Regions from separate parts of the Pseudomonas nunensis genome, predicted to be linked through region 2. Evidence: predicted binding sites of a transcription regulator. Region 2 holds the regulator's gene; the other holds the start of a gene.

Region 1 (7,837 bases), 980 kb from region 2:
GTCTTCAACCCGCAACCCGGCCTTGGCCAATGCCTTGCGGGTAGCCGGCGCGGGGCCGGTGAGCATGATGGTCGGGTCGGTGCTGGTGACCGCCGTCGCCACGATTCGCGCCCGCGGCTGCAAACCCAGCGCCCGGCCCTTGGCTTCGGAGCCGATCAGCATCAGTGCCGCGCCATCGACGATCCCGGAACTGTTGCCCGGCGTGTGTACGTGATTGATCCGCTCGATGTGGCTGTAGACCCGCAACGCCGTGGCGTCGAAACCCATTTGCCCCATCATTTCAAAACTCGGCTTGAGCTTGCCCAAGCCCTCCAGGGTCGATTCGGCGCGGATGAATTCATCATGATCGAGCAGGATGATGCCGTTCTGGTCCTGCACCGGCACCAGGGATTTGCTGAACGAACCGTCCGCCCGAGCCCGCGCAGCTTTTTGCTGGGAGTGCAGTGCGTAGGCATCGACGTCCTGGCGGCTGAAGCCTTCAATCGTGGCGATCAGGTCAGCGCCAACGCCTTGGGGCGTGAAGTGGCTGTGCAGGTTGGTTTCCGGGTCCAGCGCCCAGGCGCCGCCGTCGCTGCCCATGGGTACGCGAGACATGGACTCGACCCCGCCCACAACAACGAGGTCTTCGAAACCGGAACGGACTTTCATCGCGCCAAGGTTTACCGCCTCCAGCCCCGAGGCGCAGAAGCGGTTGATCTGCAGACCCGCCACGCTGACATCCCAATCGGCGACCTGCGCCGCCGTCTTGGCGATGTCGGAGCCCTGATCGCCGATGGGCGTGACACAGCCGAGCACCACGTCATCGACCTGGCTGGTATCCAGCGACGTGCGCTGCTGCAACGCCGTCAGCAACCCGGCCACCAGGTTCACCGGTTTGACGCTGTGCAGCGCGCCATCGGCCTTGCCTTTGCCGCGTGGCGTGCGCAGCGCGTCGAAAATCAGAGCTTCGGTCATGTGGTCCTCGAACCTGTGCGGGGAATAAAAGCTGAGTTCTCACCTTAAGCCCAGCAGCGCCGGATTCAATGACCGCAATGCTCACGGACGTTGACGGTCACGCTCAGACGGACGGTAGTCAGCTATCGGATTAACCGATTCAGGTGACGAAGCTGTCTAGCAAACGGGCGCCCAAGAAGCTGGCAATAGGCCTCATGCCTTTTTAAGAGCTTTTAACGTCAGGACCATACTAAATGGATCTAAACCAAGTGTGACGCGGGCTCTAAGGTGAAGATGTACGAAGTTGTCGTCGGGTTTTGCCGAGGCACTCGTCCTACAGGAAGTGCAGCGCTTTGCCGTCATGGAGATATGCAGGCAGGCATCAGGAAATAACAAAAAAAGGCGGTCAGCCATGTTCAAACATTCGAAAGTACGTCAAGCCGGACTCATCCTATTCGCCACTACGCTGTTGTTGATTTTGCCGAACCTGACCAAGGTGATCGGCTAGTCGCTGGTAAAAAAATAGCGTCAGGATTTGCTATCGCCTCATAAAAATGTGACTGGCTCGCTACCCGGGCCAGCGTGGCTGTGCCAACCTTCACGGCACTTCCACGACATGGACGGCGATCACTTGAAAGCACTTTTTCTATTGGGGGCCATGCTGGTCGGCTCGCCCCTGTATGCCGCACAGCTGAACCTGGAGCTGGGCGCGAGCAGTCGCACCTGGCAGACCGAGGAGTTGCTCAAGCATCCTCAGGCCCAAACCATCAGCATCAGCAACGACGTTTCCTACAAGCGCGACATGAGTTATCGCGCCGTGCCGTTGGCCGCGTTGTTGACCGGCATCAAGCCTGACGACCACTTGCAAGCCGTGGCGCTGGACGGTTTTGCCGCTGAACTGGCGGCGGCGCCGTTGCTCAATACGAAAGGCGCGCAGGCCTGGCTGGCGATTGAAGACCCGGCCAAGCCGTGGCCGCCACTGTCTGAAGGCAAGCACAGTGCCGGGCCGTTTTATCTGGTCTGGACCAATCCGCAGGCCGGCAATATCAGCCCGGAACAATGGCCATTCGAAGTCGCCAGCATCAAGCGCATGGCGCCAGTGGCCCAACGCTTTCCTGCCCTGCTACCTGATCCTGCGTTGAAGGCGGACGATCCGGTGAATCAAGGCTTTGCCTTGTTCCAGAAGAATTGCCTGGCCTGCCATCGACTCAACGGCGCGGGCGATGCGCAGTTCGGGCCGGATTTGAATATCCCGTTCAACCCCACCGAGTACTTCGGCGCGGATTTCCTCAAGCGCTACATTCGTGATCCACAGAGTTTGAGGCAGTGGCCGCAAGCGAAGATGCCGGCGTTTTCCGAGCAGGTGTTGCCGGCGGGGGATCTGGATTTGTTGGTGGGGTATTTGAAGCATATGGCGGGGCGTAAGGTTAAGCCTTAGCTTTGCGCTGGCCGGGCTGGCCTCTTCGCGGGCAAGCCTCGCTCCTACAGGGGATTTGTGCGGTTCACAGATCCCCTGTAAGAGCGAAGCTTGCTCGCGAAGCGGTATCCCCGATTACTGCTGCTGGACGGAGATTACCGGCGCAAAAACCGGCGTCGGCGACACGAACACCTTCGCATGCATCTGCTCGCACCCACCGCCCCGGCGCATCCCGCGCACCGGGCAGGCATCCAGGTAATCCAGGCCCACCGCCAGCTTCAGATGGCGCTCCGGTCGGGCCAATTGGTTAGTCACGTCGAAGCTGTACCACGCGTCATCCAGCCAGGCTTCGGCCCAGGCGTGACTGGCCAGGTGTTCGCTGTTCTCGCTGTACAAATACCCCGACACATAACGCGCTGGAATCCCCAGGCTGCGGGCGCAGGCGAGAAACGCATGGGTGTGATCCTGGCAGACACCGGAACGCCCGGCGAAGGCCTGGGCAGCGCTGGTATCCACTTCGGTGGAGCCCGGCGTGTAGGTCATGTGCTGGTTCAGGCCCTGCATCAAGTCGATCAGCGCGGTGCGATCCCGACGCTTCTTGCATTCCTTTTCCGCGAACGCCCGCAAGGCTTCGTCGGCTTCGGTCAATCGGGTGAAACGCAGGAACGGCAGCGCCGATTGGCTCTCATGTTCGGCTTCGCGCAGTTCATCGATATCGACCTGGCCGCGAGCGCCAATAATGATCGCCTCGTGAGGCTCGTCCATGGTCAGCACGTGCAGGATGTTGCCGAACGGATCGAGCTGCGCGCGCACCGGGCGCGGCAGGTCGAGTTGCCAGCTGAGTACGTGCTGGCGCTCGCTGTCGTGGGGTGTCAGCCGCAGGTACTGGATGCTCGCCCGCACCTGATCTTCGTAGTGATAGGTGGTCTCGTGGCTAATGGAAAGTCTCATGCAGCCTCCAGGTAGGAACTGTGAATGGCGTTGCCCAACTGGCGCACCAGCGGGATGAACTCGGTCAGCCAGGCGTGCAGGCCTTCGTCGAGAATTTCGGAGATGCCGGTGTAGCGCAGGCGCGAATCCATCTCTGCCGCCAACCGTTGCGCAGGACGGCCGTTGGCCCCCGGTAATTGCGCGAGGATCTGGTCGATTTCTTCGGTGCAAGCCCTCAGCGAGCGCGGAACATCAGCCCGCAGCAGCAACAATTCGGCCACCTGCCGGGCGCCAGGTGCATCGCGGTAGATCTCGGTGTAGGCCTCGAACGAGGACAACGCCCGCAGCAACGCACTCCACTGGTAGTAGGCGTGCGCCGTGCCATCGCTGACCGCTTCGGCCTGATCGCCGGCCATTTCGTAACGCGCGTCGAGCAGGCGCAACGTGTTGTCGGCCCGTTCGATAAACGTGCCCAGACGAATAAAACGAAACGCATCGTTACGCATGATCGTGCCGTAGGACGCGCCGCGAAACAGGTGCGAACGTTCCTTGATCCACTCGCAGAAACGGCTCATGCCGTAACGACTCAGGCCCTGCTCCGCGATCCCGCGAATTTCCAGCCAGGTGGCGTTGATGTTTTCCCACATGTCGGCGGTGATTCGCCCACGCACCGCATGGGCACTGGCCCGCGCCGAACCGAGGCAGCTATAGATGCTCGCCGGGTTGGCCGCGTCCAGGGCGAAGAAATGCAACAGCCGTTCGGCATGCAACTCGCCGTGGCGCTCCAGGTAATCGTCCAGCGTGCCGGTGATCAGCAGCGGCATGGCGAGTTCGTGCAGACCGTCACCACGGCCGTCCTGCGGCATCAGCGACAGCGAATAACTGATGTCGAGCATCCGTGCGAGGTTTTCCGCCCGCTCCAGGTAACGCGACATCCAATACAAATCCGAGGCAGTTCTACTTAGCATGGCAAGCTTCCTTCAATCCTCGACCACCCAAGTGTCCTTGGTTCCGCCGCCCTGGGAGGAATTCACCACCAGGGAGCCTTCACGCAGGGCAACACGGGTCAAACCGCCGGGTACGACCCGGGTTTCGCGGCCAGACAATACAAACGGACGCAGGTCGATGTGGCGTGGCGCGATGCCGTTTTCGACAAAGGTCGGACAGGTCGACAGGGACAACGTCGGTTGCGCGATGTACGCGTGGGGCTTGGCTTTGATCCGTGCGCGGAACGACTCGATTTCCGCCGCCGTTGCCGCCGGCCCCACCAGCATTCCGTAACCGCCGGAGCCTTGGGTTTCCTTGACCACCAGGTCGGGAAGATTGGCCAGGACGTGGGACAGTTCCGAAGGGTTGCGGCACTGGAACGTCGGCACGTTCTTCAGGATCGGTTCTTCATCCAGGTAGAAACGGATCATGTCGGTCACGAACGGATACACCGACTTGTCATCCGCGACCCCGGTGCCGATGGCATTCGCCAGCACCACGTTGCCGGAGCGATAGGACGACAGCAGCCCTGGCACGCCGAGCATCGAGTCCGGGTTGAACGCCAGCGGATCAAGGAACGCATCGTCGAGGCGACGATAAATCACGTCGACGGCTTTCGGTCCGTCCGTGGTGCGCATGAACACCTTGTCGTCGCGCACGAACAGGTCCGCGCCTTCCACCAGTTCCACACCCATTTCCCGCGCCAGAAAGGCATGCTCGAAGAACGCGCTGTTGAAGCGCCCAGGAGTCAGCACTACCACGCTCGGATTATCGATCGGGCTGGAGCTTTTCAGGGTGTCGAGCAACAGGTTCGGGTAGTGGTCGATGGGAGCAATGCGCTGCGCCGCGAACAACTCGGGGAACAGGCGCATCATCATCTTGCGGTCTTCGAGCATGTAGCTCACGCCGCTCGGTGTACGCAGGTTGTCTTCGAGCACGTAGTACGTGCCGTCGCCATCGCGCACCAGATCGACGCCGGAGATGTGGGAATAGATATCCCGGTGCAAATCCAGGCCTTGCATCGCCAACTGGTATTGCTCGTTGGCCAGCACTTGCTCGGCCGGGATGATGCCGGCCTTGATGATGCGCTGCTCGTGATAGAGGTCGGCGAGGAACATGTTCAACGCCTTGACCCGCTGGATGCAGCCGCGCTCGACGATCCGCCATTCGCTGGCGGGGATACTGCGAGGAATGGTGTCGAAGGGAATCAGGCGCTCTGTCCCCTGCTCATCACCGTAGAGCGTGAAGGTTATGCCGGCACGATGAAACAACAGATCGGCCTCGCGTCGCCGTTGTGCCAGAAGCTCGTCAGGCGTCTCGGCCAGCCAACGGGCAAACTCCCGATAATGCGGGCGGACCAGGCCGCCGGCATCGTACATCTCATCAAAATAGGTGCGGATCATGCCGTACTCCTTGTCACCCGGACATCTAGGCTTCGCAAGGCCCGTGCCATCGGCATAAACGCTTTAATTTCAATCAGTTGGATAATCGCCCCAAAAGCGCCGCACCAATCCTGTGCGGCAAACGCCCCAACCTGATCGCCCCCGCTTCATTGCGAAGCAATGTTGTCGCCTATCACCAGCATAGTCAGAGTTGATTTCACTGCCCGGGAGTTGCTGCGGATAATCGGCGCATTCGTTTCAAAACCTCTCCAACTTCCCTTTGGCCGCCTGTTTAGGCGGCTTTTTTTTGGGTTTTTGAAATGTTGTGAATCAAAAGCGAAGATCAAAAGATCGCAGCCTCGTTGCACTCGACAGCTCCTACAGGGAATGGGTAAACCGCACAAACAAAAACGGCCAACCCGAAGGTCAGCCGTTGCTGGATGTTGTCGCTGTTCATAGTGTTATGCGAGTAGCCCTCGTACCTCTTGCTTGACGCCCCATCCTTCGATGATCCCGCCCAGAGGTTCAACCACGGCCTCGAAGTCCTGCTCAAAGTCGCCGATGCCATCGTAGGTGGCGTACATCACTTTGCTCAGTTCCAGATGCCACGCGCCGTCGTCGCGCACGCTGATCTGGGCATTCAAGGATTCACCACAAAAATGACCTGCCGCCCTGCGTGCCCGCTCCTCGTCCGGGAAAATCGCGTAGAACTCGATGGGATGGAATCTTGAAAAGTCGAACCCGCCTTCCTTCATGCGGCGCAGTACGCTGGTACTGATGTCTTCTTGATAGGCTGTGCTCATGAATCGTCCTCCTAAAACCATATGGATAGACTTTCCGTACTCCCGACGCCCGCAACCGATTGGTGGAGACGATACGGCAACCAGGTTGCCGTCGGGGTTTAAGCATGTAGCTGACAAGACCAGACCTTAGCGATCCGTTCGCTGATCTCGCTTGCAGAGTAGCCCCAAGTCGGAGCCGCTGCCAAGGTCTGGATGTGAATGAGACAGGTGAGGTTCAGACAGGAGTAATGCCGAGGATTTGAATGCTGTTCTGGGTCTTGAGACTTTTTACGCTGGCGTCGTCGGTTCGCCCTTCCAGATCGTTCAGATCCAGTTCGGCAGCGACGGGCAGGAGCCGGGCCTTGATGAGTTTGGCCGCGTGCTCGTTATCCGGGCACTCGTCGCACTCAAAGACTTCATCGAGCGTTTCGCCGTGATCATCCACGAAAGTGATCTTCCACTTTTGCATCAGTGCCTCCTCGATCAAACCCGCAAATGGGCTTACAACCATCTGGACTTTTGGCCTGACTGATCGTTCAAACGAATTACCTGATACACCCTCTAAAAAACACCACAACCCATTGTGGGAGCGGGCTTGCTCGCGAAGGCGTCATGTCAGTCGGCATTAATATTGACTGACACACCGCTTTCGCGAGCAAGCCCGCTCCCACATTGGGATTGTGGATAACTTTTTAATCGTTACTTGGCTTGTTGATCGCGTTCAGCACGTATTGCGGCATCGCGAAAGCGCCGATGTGGATTTCCGGGTTGTAGTAGCGGGTGATGATGCCGCTGCCGGCGAAGCGCTGTTGCAGGGTTTCGCGGGACAATTTGCGATACGCGGTGTTGGTCGCGCCCCAGGCGAAGGTCATCGCGCCGCCGATGTAGGTCGGCACGGCCGCTTGATAGAAGTGCCAGTCCGGGAACAGGCTGCGCAGGCGGCCAGCGGTGGTCTGCACTTCGCCCAGTTGCATGAACGGTGTGCCGTTCTGGGTCACCAGGATGCCGCCTTCGTTCAGGCAACGGTGGCAAGCCTGGTAGAAGTTTTCCGAGAACAGCACTTCACCCGGACCGATCGGGTCGGTGGAGTCGGAAATGATCACGTCGAATTTTTCGGTGGTGGTGGCGACGAAACGCATGCCGTCGTCGATCACCAGGTTCAGCCGTGGGTCTTCGTACGCGCCCTTGGAGTGGTTCGGCAGGAACTCTTTGCACATGTCGACCACGGTGCCGTCGATCTCGACCATGGTGATGTGTTCGACGCTGCCGTGCTTGGCCACTTCACGCAACATGCCGCCGTCGCCACCGCCGATGATCAGCACGCGCTTGGCGGAGCCATGGGCGAGGATCGGCACGTGGGTGAGCATTTCGTGGTAGATGAATTCGTCGGCTTCGGTGGTCTGGAT
Region 2 (7,837 bases):
ATCAGCTCTTCAGGCGTGCCCTGCCCCAACACTTGCCCCTCGCCGACCACATAGATGTAGTCGGCAATGCTCGCGGTTTCCGCCAGATCGTGGGAAACCACGATACTGGTGATGCCCAGCGCGTCGTTGAGCAGGCGGATCAGGCGCACCAGCACGCCCATGGCGATCGGGTCCTGCCCCACAAAGGGCTCGTCATACATGAGGATCTGCGGATCAAGGGCAATGGCCCGGGCCAGCGCGACACGACGCTTCATGCCGCCGGACAATTCGTCCGGCATCAGGTCGATGGCGCCACGCAAACCCACGGCCTGCAATTTGAGCAGGACGATGTCACGGATCATTTCTTCCGGCAGCTCGGTATGAACCCGCAGCGGAAAGGCAACGTTCTCGAATACATCGAGATCGGTAAACAGCGCGCCGCTTTGAAACAGCACGCCCATGTGCTTGCGCGCATCGAACAGGTCGCTGCGAGACAATTTGGGCAAATTTTGGCCGTTGACCCAGACTTCGCCGCTGGTAGGTCGCAACTGTGCGCCCATCAGCCGTAACAGCGTGGTCTTGCCACACCCGGAAGGACCCATGATGCCGGTGACCTTGCCGCGCGGGATGCGGATATCGACGTTATTGAAAATGCTGCGCGTACCGCGCTTGAAGGTCAGTCCCTTCAGCTCGACCGCGTAGGCGTTATCGGCACTCATCTAAACTCCTTGCGATGCAGCCTCTCACTCGGACGCCTGACTTTCTGACGAAAGCACATACCTCCCCGGGCAGGCCGAACTGGCGGCGAACTATATCACTGCAACGGGCAAGCGCCAAAGGCCCAAGCCGGCGCATGTTCAGCAATATGACAGGCGAAAACGCTGATTTGGAGGGTTTCCGTAACAGGGATTTACAAAGCACGACGAACTAGCGTGAGGGTTTCGATCATTACCGCTATAATCGCCGCCTTTTCATCGGGCTATACGATTCTGACATGAGCCAATCCAGCGACCTGATTCAATCGGCACAACGCACCATCCGCCTCGAAGTGGAAGCCGTAAAAGGCTTGTTGCCCCATATCGACGCAGATTTCGTACGCGCTTGCGAGATGATTCTGGCCAGCAAAGGCCGCGTGGTCGTGCTGGGCATGGGCAAATCCGGCCATATCGGCAACAAGATTGCCGCCACCCTGGCCAGCACCGGCACCACGGCTTTCTTCGTTCACCCGGCTGAAGCCAGCCACGGCGATATGGGCATGATCACCCGCGACGACATTATCCTGGCGCTGTCGAACTCCGGCTCCACCAATGAAATCGTCACCCTGCTGCCGCTGATCAAGCGCCAGGGCATCAAGCTGATCAGCATGACCGGTAATCCAGACTCACCGCTGTCCAAGGCCGCCGAGATCAATCTCAACGTTCACGTGGAGCACGAAGCCTGCCCCCTGAACCTGGCGCCGACCTCCTCGACTACCGCCGCACTGGTGATGGGCGATGCCCTGGCCGTTGCGCTACTGGAGGCGCGCGGCTTTACCGCTGAAGACTTCGCGTTTTCCCATCCGGGCGGCGCGCTGGGCCGACGCCTGCTGCTGAAAGTCGAAACCGTCATGCACGCCGGCGCAGAATTGCCCCAGGTGCAACGTGGCACGCTGCTCAAGGACGCCTTGATGGAAATGACCCGCAAGGGCCTGGGCATGACCGCGATCGTGGAGGCCGACGGCAAATTGGCCGGGATCTTCACCGACGGCGATTTGCGCCGCACCCTCGACCGGACCATCGATATCCACCACACGACCATCGACGAGGTCATGACTGTTCATGGCAAGACCGCCCGGCCCGATATGCTGGCAGCTGAAGCCCTGAAAATCATGGAAGACCATCGAATCAACGCACTGGTAGTCGTCGACAAGGATGACCGCCCGGTAGGCGCGTTCAACCTCTCCGATCTTCTGCGTGCAGGAGTAATGTAATGAGCGACGACCTGCTGCAACGCGGCAAGAACATCAAGCTGGCGGTTTTCGACGTCGACGGCGTCCTCACCGACGGGCGCCTGTACTTCCTCGAAGACGGCAGTGAATTCAAGACTTTCAGCACCCTCGACGGCCAGGGCATCAAGATGTTGATGGCAGCCGGCGTGCAGACCGCTATCATCAGCGGCCGTAAAACCCCGGTAGTCGAACGTCGAGCGAAAAACCTCGGCATTCCACATCTTTACCAGGGTCGCGAAGACAAACTCGTTGTACTTGACGAGCTTCTTGGCCAACTCAACCTAAGCTATGAACAGGTTGCCTACCTCGGTGACGATCTACCGGACCTGCCGGTGATTCGCCGCGTCGGCCTGGGCATGGCGGTGGCCAATGCCGCCAGTTTTGTGCGCGAACACGCCCACGGTGTCACTCTGGCCCGTGGCGGCGAAGGTGCCGCCCGCGAATTCTGCGAACTGATCCTGCGCGCCCAAGGCCGCCTGGATGCGGCCAACGCCGCGTATTTGTGAGCCAATTATGTTTATTCTGAGCAAAAAGTTTCGCAGGTTCATGCTCTTCGGTTGCATCGCTGCGATATTCGCTGCGGTCGGCTACTGGAACATCAGCCCGGAACGCTTCCTCGACAAGCCAGTGGCAAAAGTCGATGAAAGCGCAATCGACTATTACGCACTCAACGCTCACAGCGTTCAGTATCTGCCCGACGGCGGCTTGCAGTACGACCTGACGTCCGACAAGGTCGAGCACCTCAAGGCGACCGACGTGTCGCTGCTGACCAACCCGGACCTGAACATGTATCGCGGCACCGAATTCCCTTGGCATGTCACGAGTTTGCGTGGCGAAGTGAATGCAGACGGCACACAGGTAGAGCTGATCGACTCGGTCCGCATTGCGCGCACCGATGAACAGAAGCGTGAATTGATTGTTACCAGCACCCGTATGACAGTGTTCCCGCAGCAGCAATATGCGCAGACCGACCAACCCGTTAGAATCGACGGCGCTGGCGGTGTATCGACTGGCAACGGAATGAAAGCGTATTTGAAAGAAAGCAGGATACACCTGCTATCGAACGTAAGAGGACAGTATGAGGCTCGTTAAAACTCTCCCTATTTTGCTCAGTCTGGGCGCAGCACTGGGAAGCGTGAGCGCCTGGGCTCTGCCGAACGATCAAGAGCAGCCTATCCGCATTCAGGCCGACGATGCCCAGCTGGACGACAAGAACGGCGTTGCCACCTATAAAGGCGACGTGATCATTACCCAGGGCTCGATGAAGGTCACCGGCAACACCGTGACCATCACCCGCACCCCGGCCGGTGACATCGATGTCGTGACCTCGGTGGGCAACCTTGCCTACTTCGAGCAACTGCAGACCGCTGGCGACTCCAAGCCTGTCCAGGGCTGGGGCGTGACCATCCAGTACCACGCCGCGCAAAACCGCGTCGTGCTGATCGACAAGGCCAAGGTTGTCGACAAAGACAACAACACCACCCAGGGCGAGAAAATCGTCTACGACACGGTCAAGAAACTGGCGAGCGCCGGTCGTGCCACGGGTAACAAGGTCACCGAATCGCGTCCGCGCATTGACATGGTGATCCAGCCGAAGCCGAAAACCGACCAGAAAAAGGCCAATTAATGGCAACCCTGAAAGCTCAGCATCTGGCCAAGAGCTACAAGAGCCGCCAGGTCGTGCGTGATGTCAGCCTGTCTATCGACAGCGGTCAGATCGTCGGCCTGCTGGGCCCGAACGGCGCCGGCAAGACCACCTGTTTCTACATGATCGTCGGCCTGGTACAGGCCGATCAGGGCCGCGTACTGATCGACGACCTGGACGTCAGCCACCAGCCGATGCACGGTCGTGCAAAGGCCGGTATCGGCTATCTTCCGCAGGAAGCGTCGATCTTCCGCAAACTGTCGGTGGCCGACAACATCATGGCCATCCTCGAGACCCGCAAGGAACTCGACAAGGCCGGTCGCCGCAAAGAGCTGGAAAGCCTGCTGCAGGAATTCCACATCAGCCATATCCGCGACAACCTGGGCATGAGCCTGTCCGGTGGTGAACGCCGCCGGGTAGAAATCGCCCGCGCGCTGGCCACCAACCCGAAATTCATCCTGCTCGACGAACCTTTCGCCGGTGTAGACCCGATTTCGGTAGGCGACATCAAACAGATCATCCATCACCTCAAGGCCAAGGGCATTGGCGTGCTGATCACCGACCACAACGTCCGTGAAACCCTGGATATCTGCGAAACCGCCTACATCGTCAACGATGGCCAGCTGATCGCCGAAGGTGACTCTGCCACCATCCTGGCCAACGAACTGGTCAAGGAAGTGTACCTGGGCCATGAGTTCCGCCTTTAAGCACTGAGGTGTCTGGCTGGAAGCCCGAGCGCTTGTATCGATAAAAAATCAACATTTTTTTATTGTTACAGCGCTCTAGGCAAACCCTGCAGTATCGGGCATATAATTTGCTTAAGTTTGGCGCTCCGGCGCCCTGTAGTGGATGGCGCATGCGCGCCGGCGAATAAGGTGTTAAGCCCCTGCCATGAAACCATCGCTAGTCTTGAGAATGGGCCAGCAGCTGACGATGACACCTCAGCTGCAACAGGCCATCCGCCTGCTCCAATTGTCGACCCTGGACCTGCAACAGGAAATCCAGGAGGCCCTGGAGTCCAATCCGATGCTCGAACGCCAGGAAGAAGGCGACGACTTCGATAACGCCGACCCCTTGGCCGACAAAGCCGAACAGCAACCCAACGCCGATGTTTCGGAACCCTCCTACCAGGAAACCGCCCCGACGGTGGATAACCTCGAGGAAGGCGACTGGAACGAGCGCATTCCCAACGAGCTGCCCGTCGATACCGCGTGGGAAGACGTCTACCAGACCAGCGCCAGCAGCCTGCCGAGCAACGATGACGACGAGTGGGATTTCACCACCCGCACATCGGCCGGCGAGAGCCTGCAAAGCCACCTGCTCTGGCAACTCAACCTGGCACCGATGTCCGACACCGATCGCCTGATCGCCGTGACCCTGATCGATTGCATCAACAATCAGGGCTATCTGGACGAAACCCTCGAGGAAATCCTCGAAGCCTTCGATCCGGAACTGGACATCGAACTGGACGAAATCGAAGCCGTCCTGCACCGCATCCAGCAATTCGAACCGGCCGGAATCGGCGCCCGCAACCTGGGCGAATGCCTGTTGCTGCAATTGCGCCAACTGGCCGCCAAGACGCCTTGGCTGGCCGAGGCCAAGCGCCTGGTCACCGATTACATCGACCTGCTCGGCAGCCGCGACTACAGCCAGTTGATGCGCCGCATGAAACTCAAGGAAGATGAACTGCGCCAGGTCATCGAACTGGTCCAGAGCCTGAACCCGCGTCCGGGCTCGCAAATCGAGTCCAGCGAAGCCGAATACGTCGTTCCCGACGTGATCGTGCGCAAGGACAACGAGCGCTGGCTGGTGGAGTTGAACCAGGAGTCGGTGCCACGGCTGCGGGTCAACGCCCAGTACGCCGGTTTCGTACGCCGCGCCGACACCAGCGCCGACAACACCTTCATGCGCAATCAGTTGCAGGAAGCCCGCTGGTTCATCAAGAGCCTGCAAAGCCGCAACGAAACCCTGATGAAAGTGGCCACCCAGATCGTCGAGCACCAACGCGGCTTCCTGGAATACGGCGACGAAGCCATGAAACCGCTGGTCCTGCATGACATCGCCGAAGCAGTGGGCATGCACGAATCGACGATTTCGCGGGTAACTACCCAGAAGTTCATGCATACCCCTCGGGGCATATATGAGCTGAAATACTTTTTCTCCAGCCATGTCAGCACCTCTGAAGGCGGTGAATGCTCGTCCACAGCGATCCGCGCGATCATCAAAAAACTGGTTGCCGCGGAAAATCAGAAAAAGCCGTTGAGTGACAGCAAGATCGCTGGTTTACTGGAGGCACAAGGCATTCAGGTGGCTCGCCGCACCGTCGCCAAGTACCGCGAGTCCCTCGGGATCGCGCCTTCGAGCGAACGCAAGCGGTTGATGTAAGCCACAGCACAGCGTTCCAGTGGCAGGTACCTCTACCTGCCGCTTTATGCACTGGCAACGAAGGAGAAGCTGTATGCAAGTCAACATCAGTGGACACCAACTGGAAGTGACCGAACCCCTGCGCGCCTACATCGGCGAAAAACTCGAACGATTAGAGCGGCATTTCGACAAGATCACCAATGTGCAGGTGACGATGACGGTCGAAAAGCTGAAGCAGAAAATCGAAGCCACCCTGCATATTCCCGGCAGTGAAGTGGTCGCCAACGCGGAACATACCGATATGTACGCGGCGATCGACTCACTTACCGACAAGCTGGATAAACAACTCAAAAAGCATAAGGAAAAGACCCAGAGCCTCCTCCAGGGCGCGACCGGTCGTTAACACTCCCTACCCATGATCCGACTTGAAAATATCCTGACCCCCGGCCGTTCCCTCGTGAACGTGCCGGGCGGCAGTAAAAAGAAAGCCCTCGAGCAAATTGCCAACCTGATCGCCCGGGAAGTGCCGGATCTGGAGATGCAAGATGTCTTCGAGGCTCTGATTGCCCGTGAAAAACTCGGTTCGACCGGTTTTGGCAACGGCATCGCCATCCCCCACTGTCGCCTCAAGGGTTGCAACTCCCCCATCAGCGCCCTGATGCACCTTGATGCACCTATCGATTTCGACGCCATCGACGGCGCCCCGGTTGACTTGCTGTTTGTCCTGCTCGTCCCGCAAGCCGCCACCGATGCGCACCTGGAGTTGCTGCGCCAGATCGCCAGCATGCTCGATCGCAAGGAAGTACGCGAAAAACTGCGCAGTGCCCCGAGCAACGAAGCCTTGTATCAGGTTGTCCTGGACGAGCAAAACGGTCACTAATCATGCGCCTGATCATTGTCAGTGGCCGTTCCGGCTCCGGTAAAAGTACCGCGCTCAATGTCCTTGAGGACAACGGCTACTACTGCATCGACAACCTGCCCGCCGGTTTGCTGCCGGAACTGGCCGAACGCGCCCTGATTCATACCGAGCTGGCACAGCCGCTGGTCGCCGTGTCCATCGACGCGCGCAACCTGCCCAGCCACCTCTCGCGCTTTCCCGAATTACTTGAAGAAGTTCGCAGCCGGCATATCCAGTGCGATGTGCTGTACCTGGACGCCGATGAAGAAACCCTGCTCAAGCGTTTCTCGGAAACCCGCCGCCGCCACCCGCTGAGCAACGCCAATCGCTCACTGGCCGAGGCGATCGAAGACGAGACGCAGTTGCTGGGGCCGATCGCCGATCTGGCTGACCTCAAGATCAACACCACCAGCCTGAACCTGTACCAGTTGCGCGACACCATCAAATTGCGCCTGCTGAACCAGCCGGAGCCCGGCACGGCGTTCCTGGTGGAGTCTTTCGGGTTCAAGCGTGGCATGCCGGTAGATGCCGACGTGGTGTTCGACGTGCGTTGCCTGCCCAATCCGTACTGGAAACCGGAGCTGCGAGCGCAATCAGGACTCGATCAACCAGTGGCCGAGTACCTGGCTGCGCAGCCGGACGTCGAAGAGATGTTCCAGGATATCTACGGTTACCTGTTCAAGTGGCTACCGCGATTTGCCGCCAGCAACCGCGCCTACGTCACCATTGCCATTGGCTGCACCGGCGGTCATCACCGCTCCGTCTACCTGACCGAACGTCTGGGTCAGGCCCTGCAACAATCCCTGAAGAACGTCCAGGTTCGCCACCGCGACCTCAGCTAAAGGATTCACAACGCGATGCCTGCTCTGGAAATTGAAATCATCAACAAGCTGGGCCTGCACGCCCGCGCTTCTGCAAAATTCGTTGGCGTTGCCGGTGAGTTCAAGGATTGCTCGATCAGAGT

The links. Region 2 encodes sigma-54, which starts transcription at its own class of promoters, with help from an activator protein. Its sites were predicted from a motif close to ANTGGCATNNANNTTGCTNT; they were not measured.
Region 1: the regulator sigma-54 is predicted to act here: its motif matches at 5,702-5,721, upstream of NK667_RS18220 (circularly permuted type 2 ATP-grasp protein).

What each region holds. Positions count from the first base shown of each region.
Region 1 is NZ_CP101125.1:4,194,867-4,202,703, forward strand. It holds gene NK667_RS18200 (acetyl-CoA C-acetyltransferase) at 1-954, opposite strand, end outside; gene NK667_RS18205 (c-type cytochrome) at 1,550-2,371, shown strand; gene NK667_RS18210 (transglutaminase family protein) at 2,486-3,301, opposite strand; gene NK667_RS18215 (alpha-E domain-containing protein) at 3,298-4,248, opposite strand; gene NK667_RS18220 (circularly permuted type 2 ATP-grasp protein) at 4,261-5,670, opposite strand; gene NK667_RS18225 (ribonuclease E inhibitor RraB) at 6,111-6,452, opposite strand; gene NK667_RS18230 (hypothetical protein) at 6,667-6,900, opposite strand; gene speE (polyamine aminopropyltransferase) at 7,124-7,837, opposite strand, start outside.
Region 2 is NZ_CP101125.1:5,177,731-5,185,567, forward strand. It holds gene NK667_RS22820 (ATP-binding cassette domain-containing protein) at 1-698, opposite strand, end outside; gene NK667_RS22825 (KpsF/GutQ family sugar-phosphate isomerase) at 974-1,948, shown strand; gene NK667_RS22830 (KdsC family phosphatase) at 1,948-2,472, shown strand; gene lptC (LPS export ABC transporter periplasmic protein LptC) at 2,486-3,058, shown strand; gene lptA (lipopolysaccharide transport periplasmic protein LptA) at 3,045-3,593, shown strand; gene lptB (LPS export ABC transporter ATP-binding protein) at 3,593-4,318, shown strand; gene NK667_RS22850 (RNA polymerase factor sigma-54) at 4,503-5,996, shown strand; gene hpf (ribosome hibernation-promoting factor, HPF/YfiA family) at 6,070-6,378, shown strand; gene ptsN (PTS IIA-like nitrogen regulatory protein PtsN) at 6,391-6,855, shown strand; gene rapZ (RNase adapter RapZ) at 6,858-7,715, shown strand; gene NK667_RS22870 (HPr family phosphocarrier protein) at 7,731-7,837, shown strand, end outside.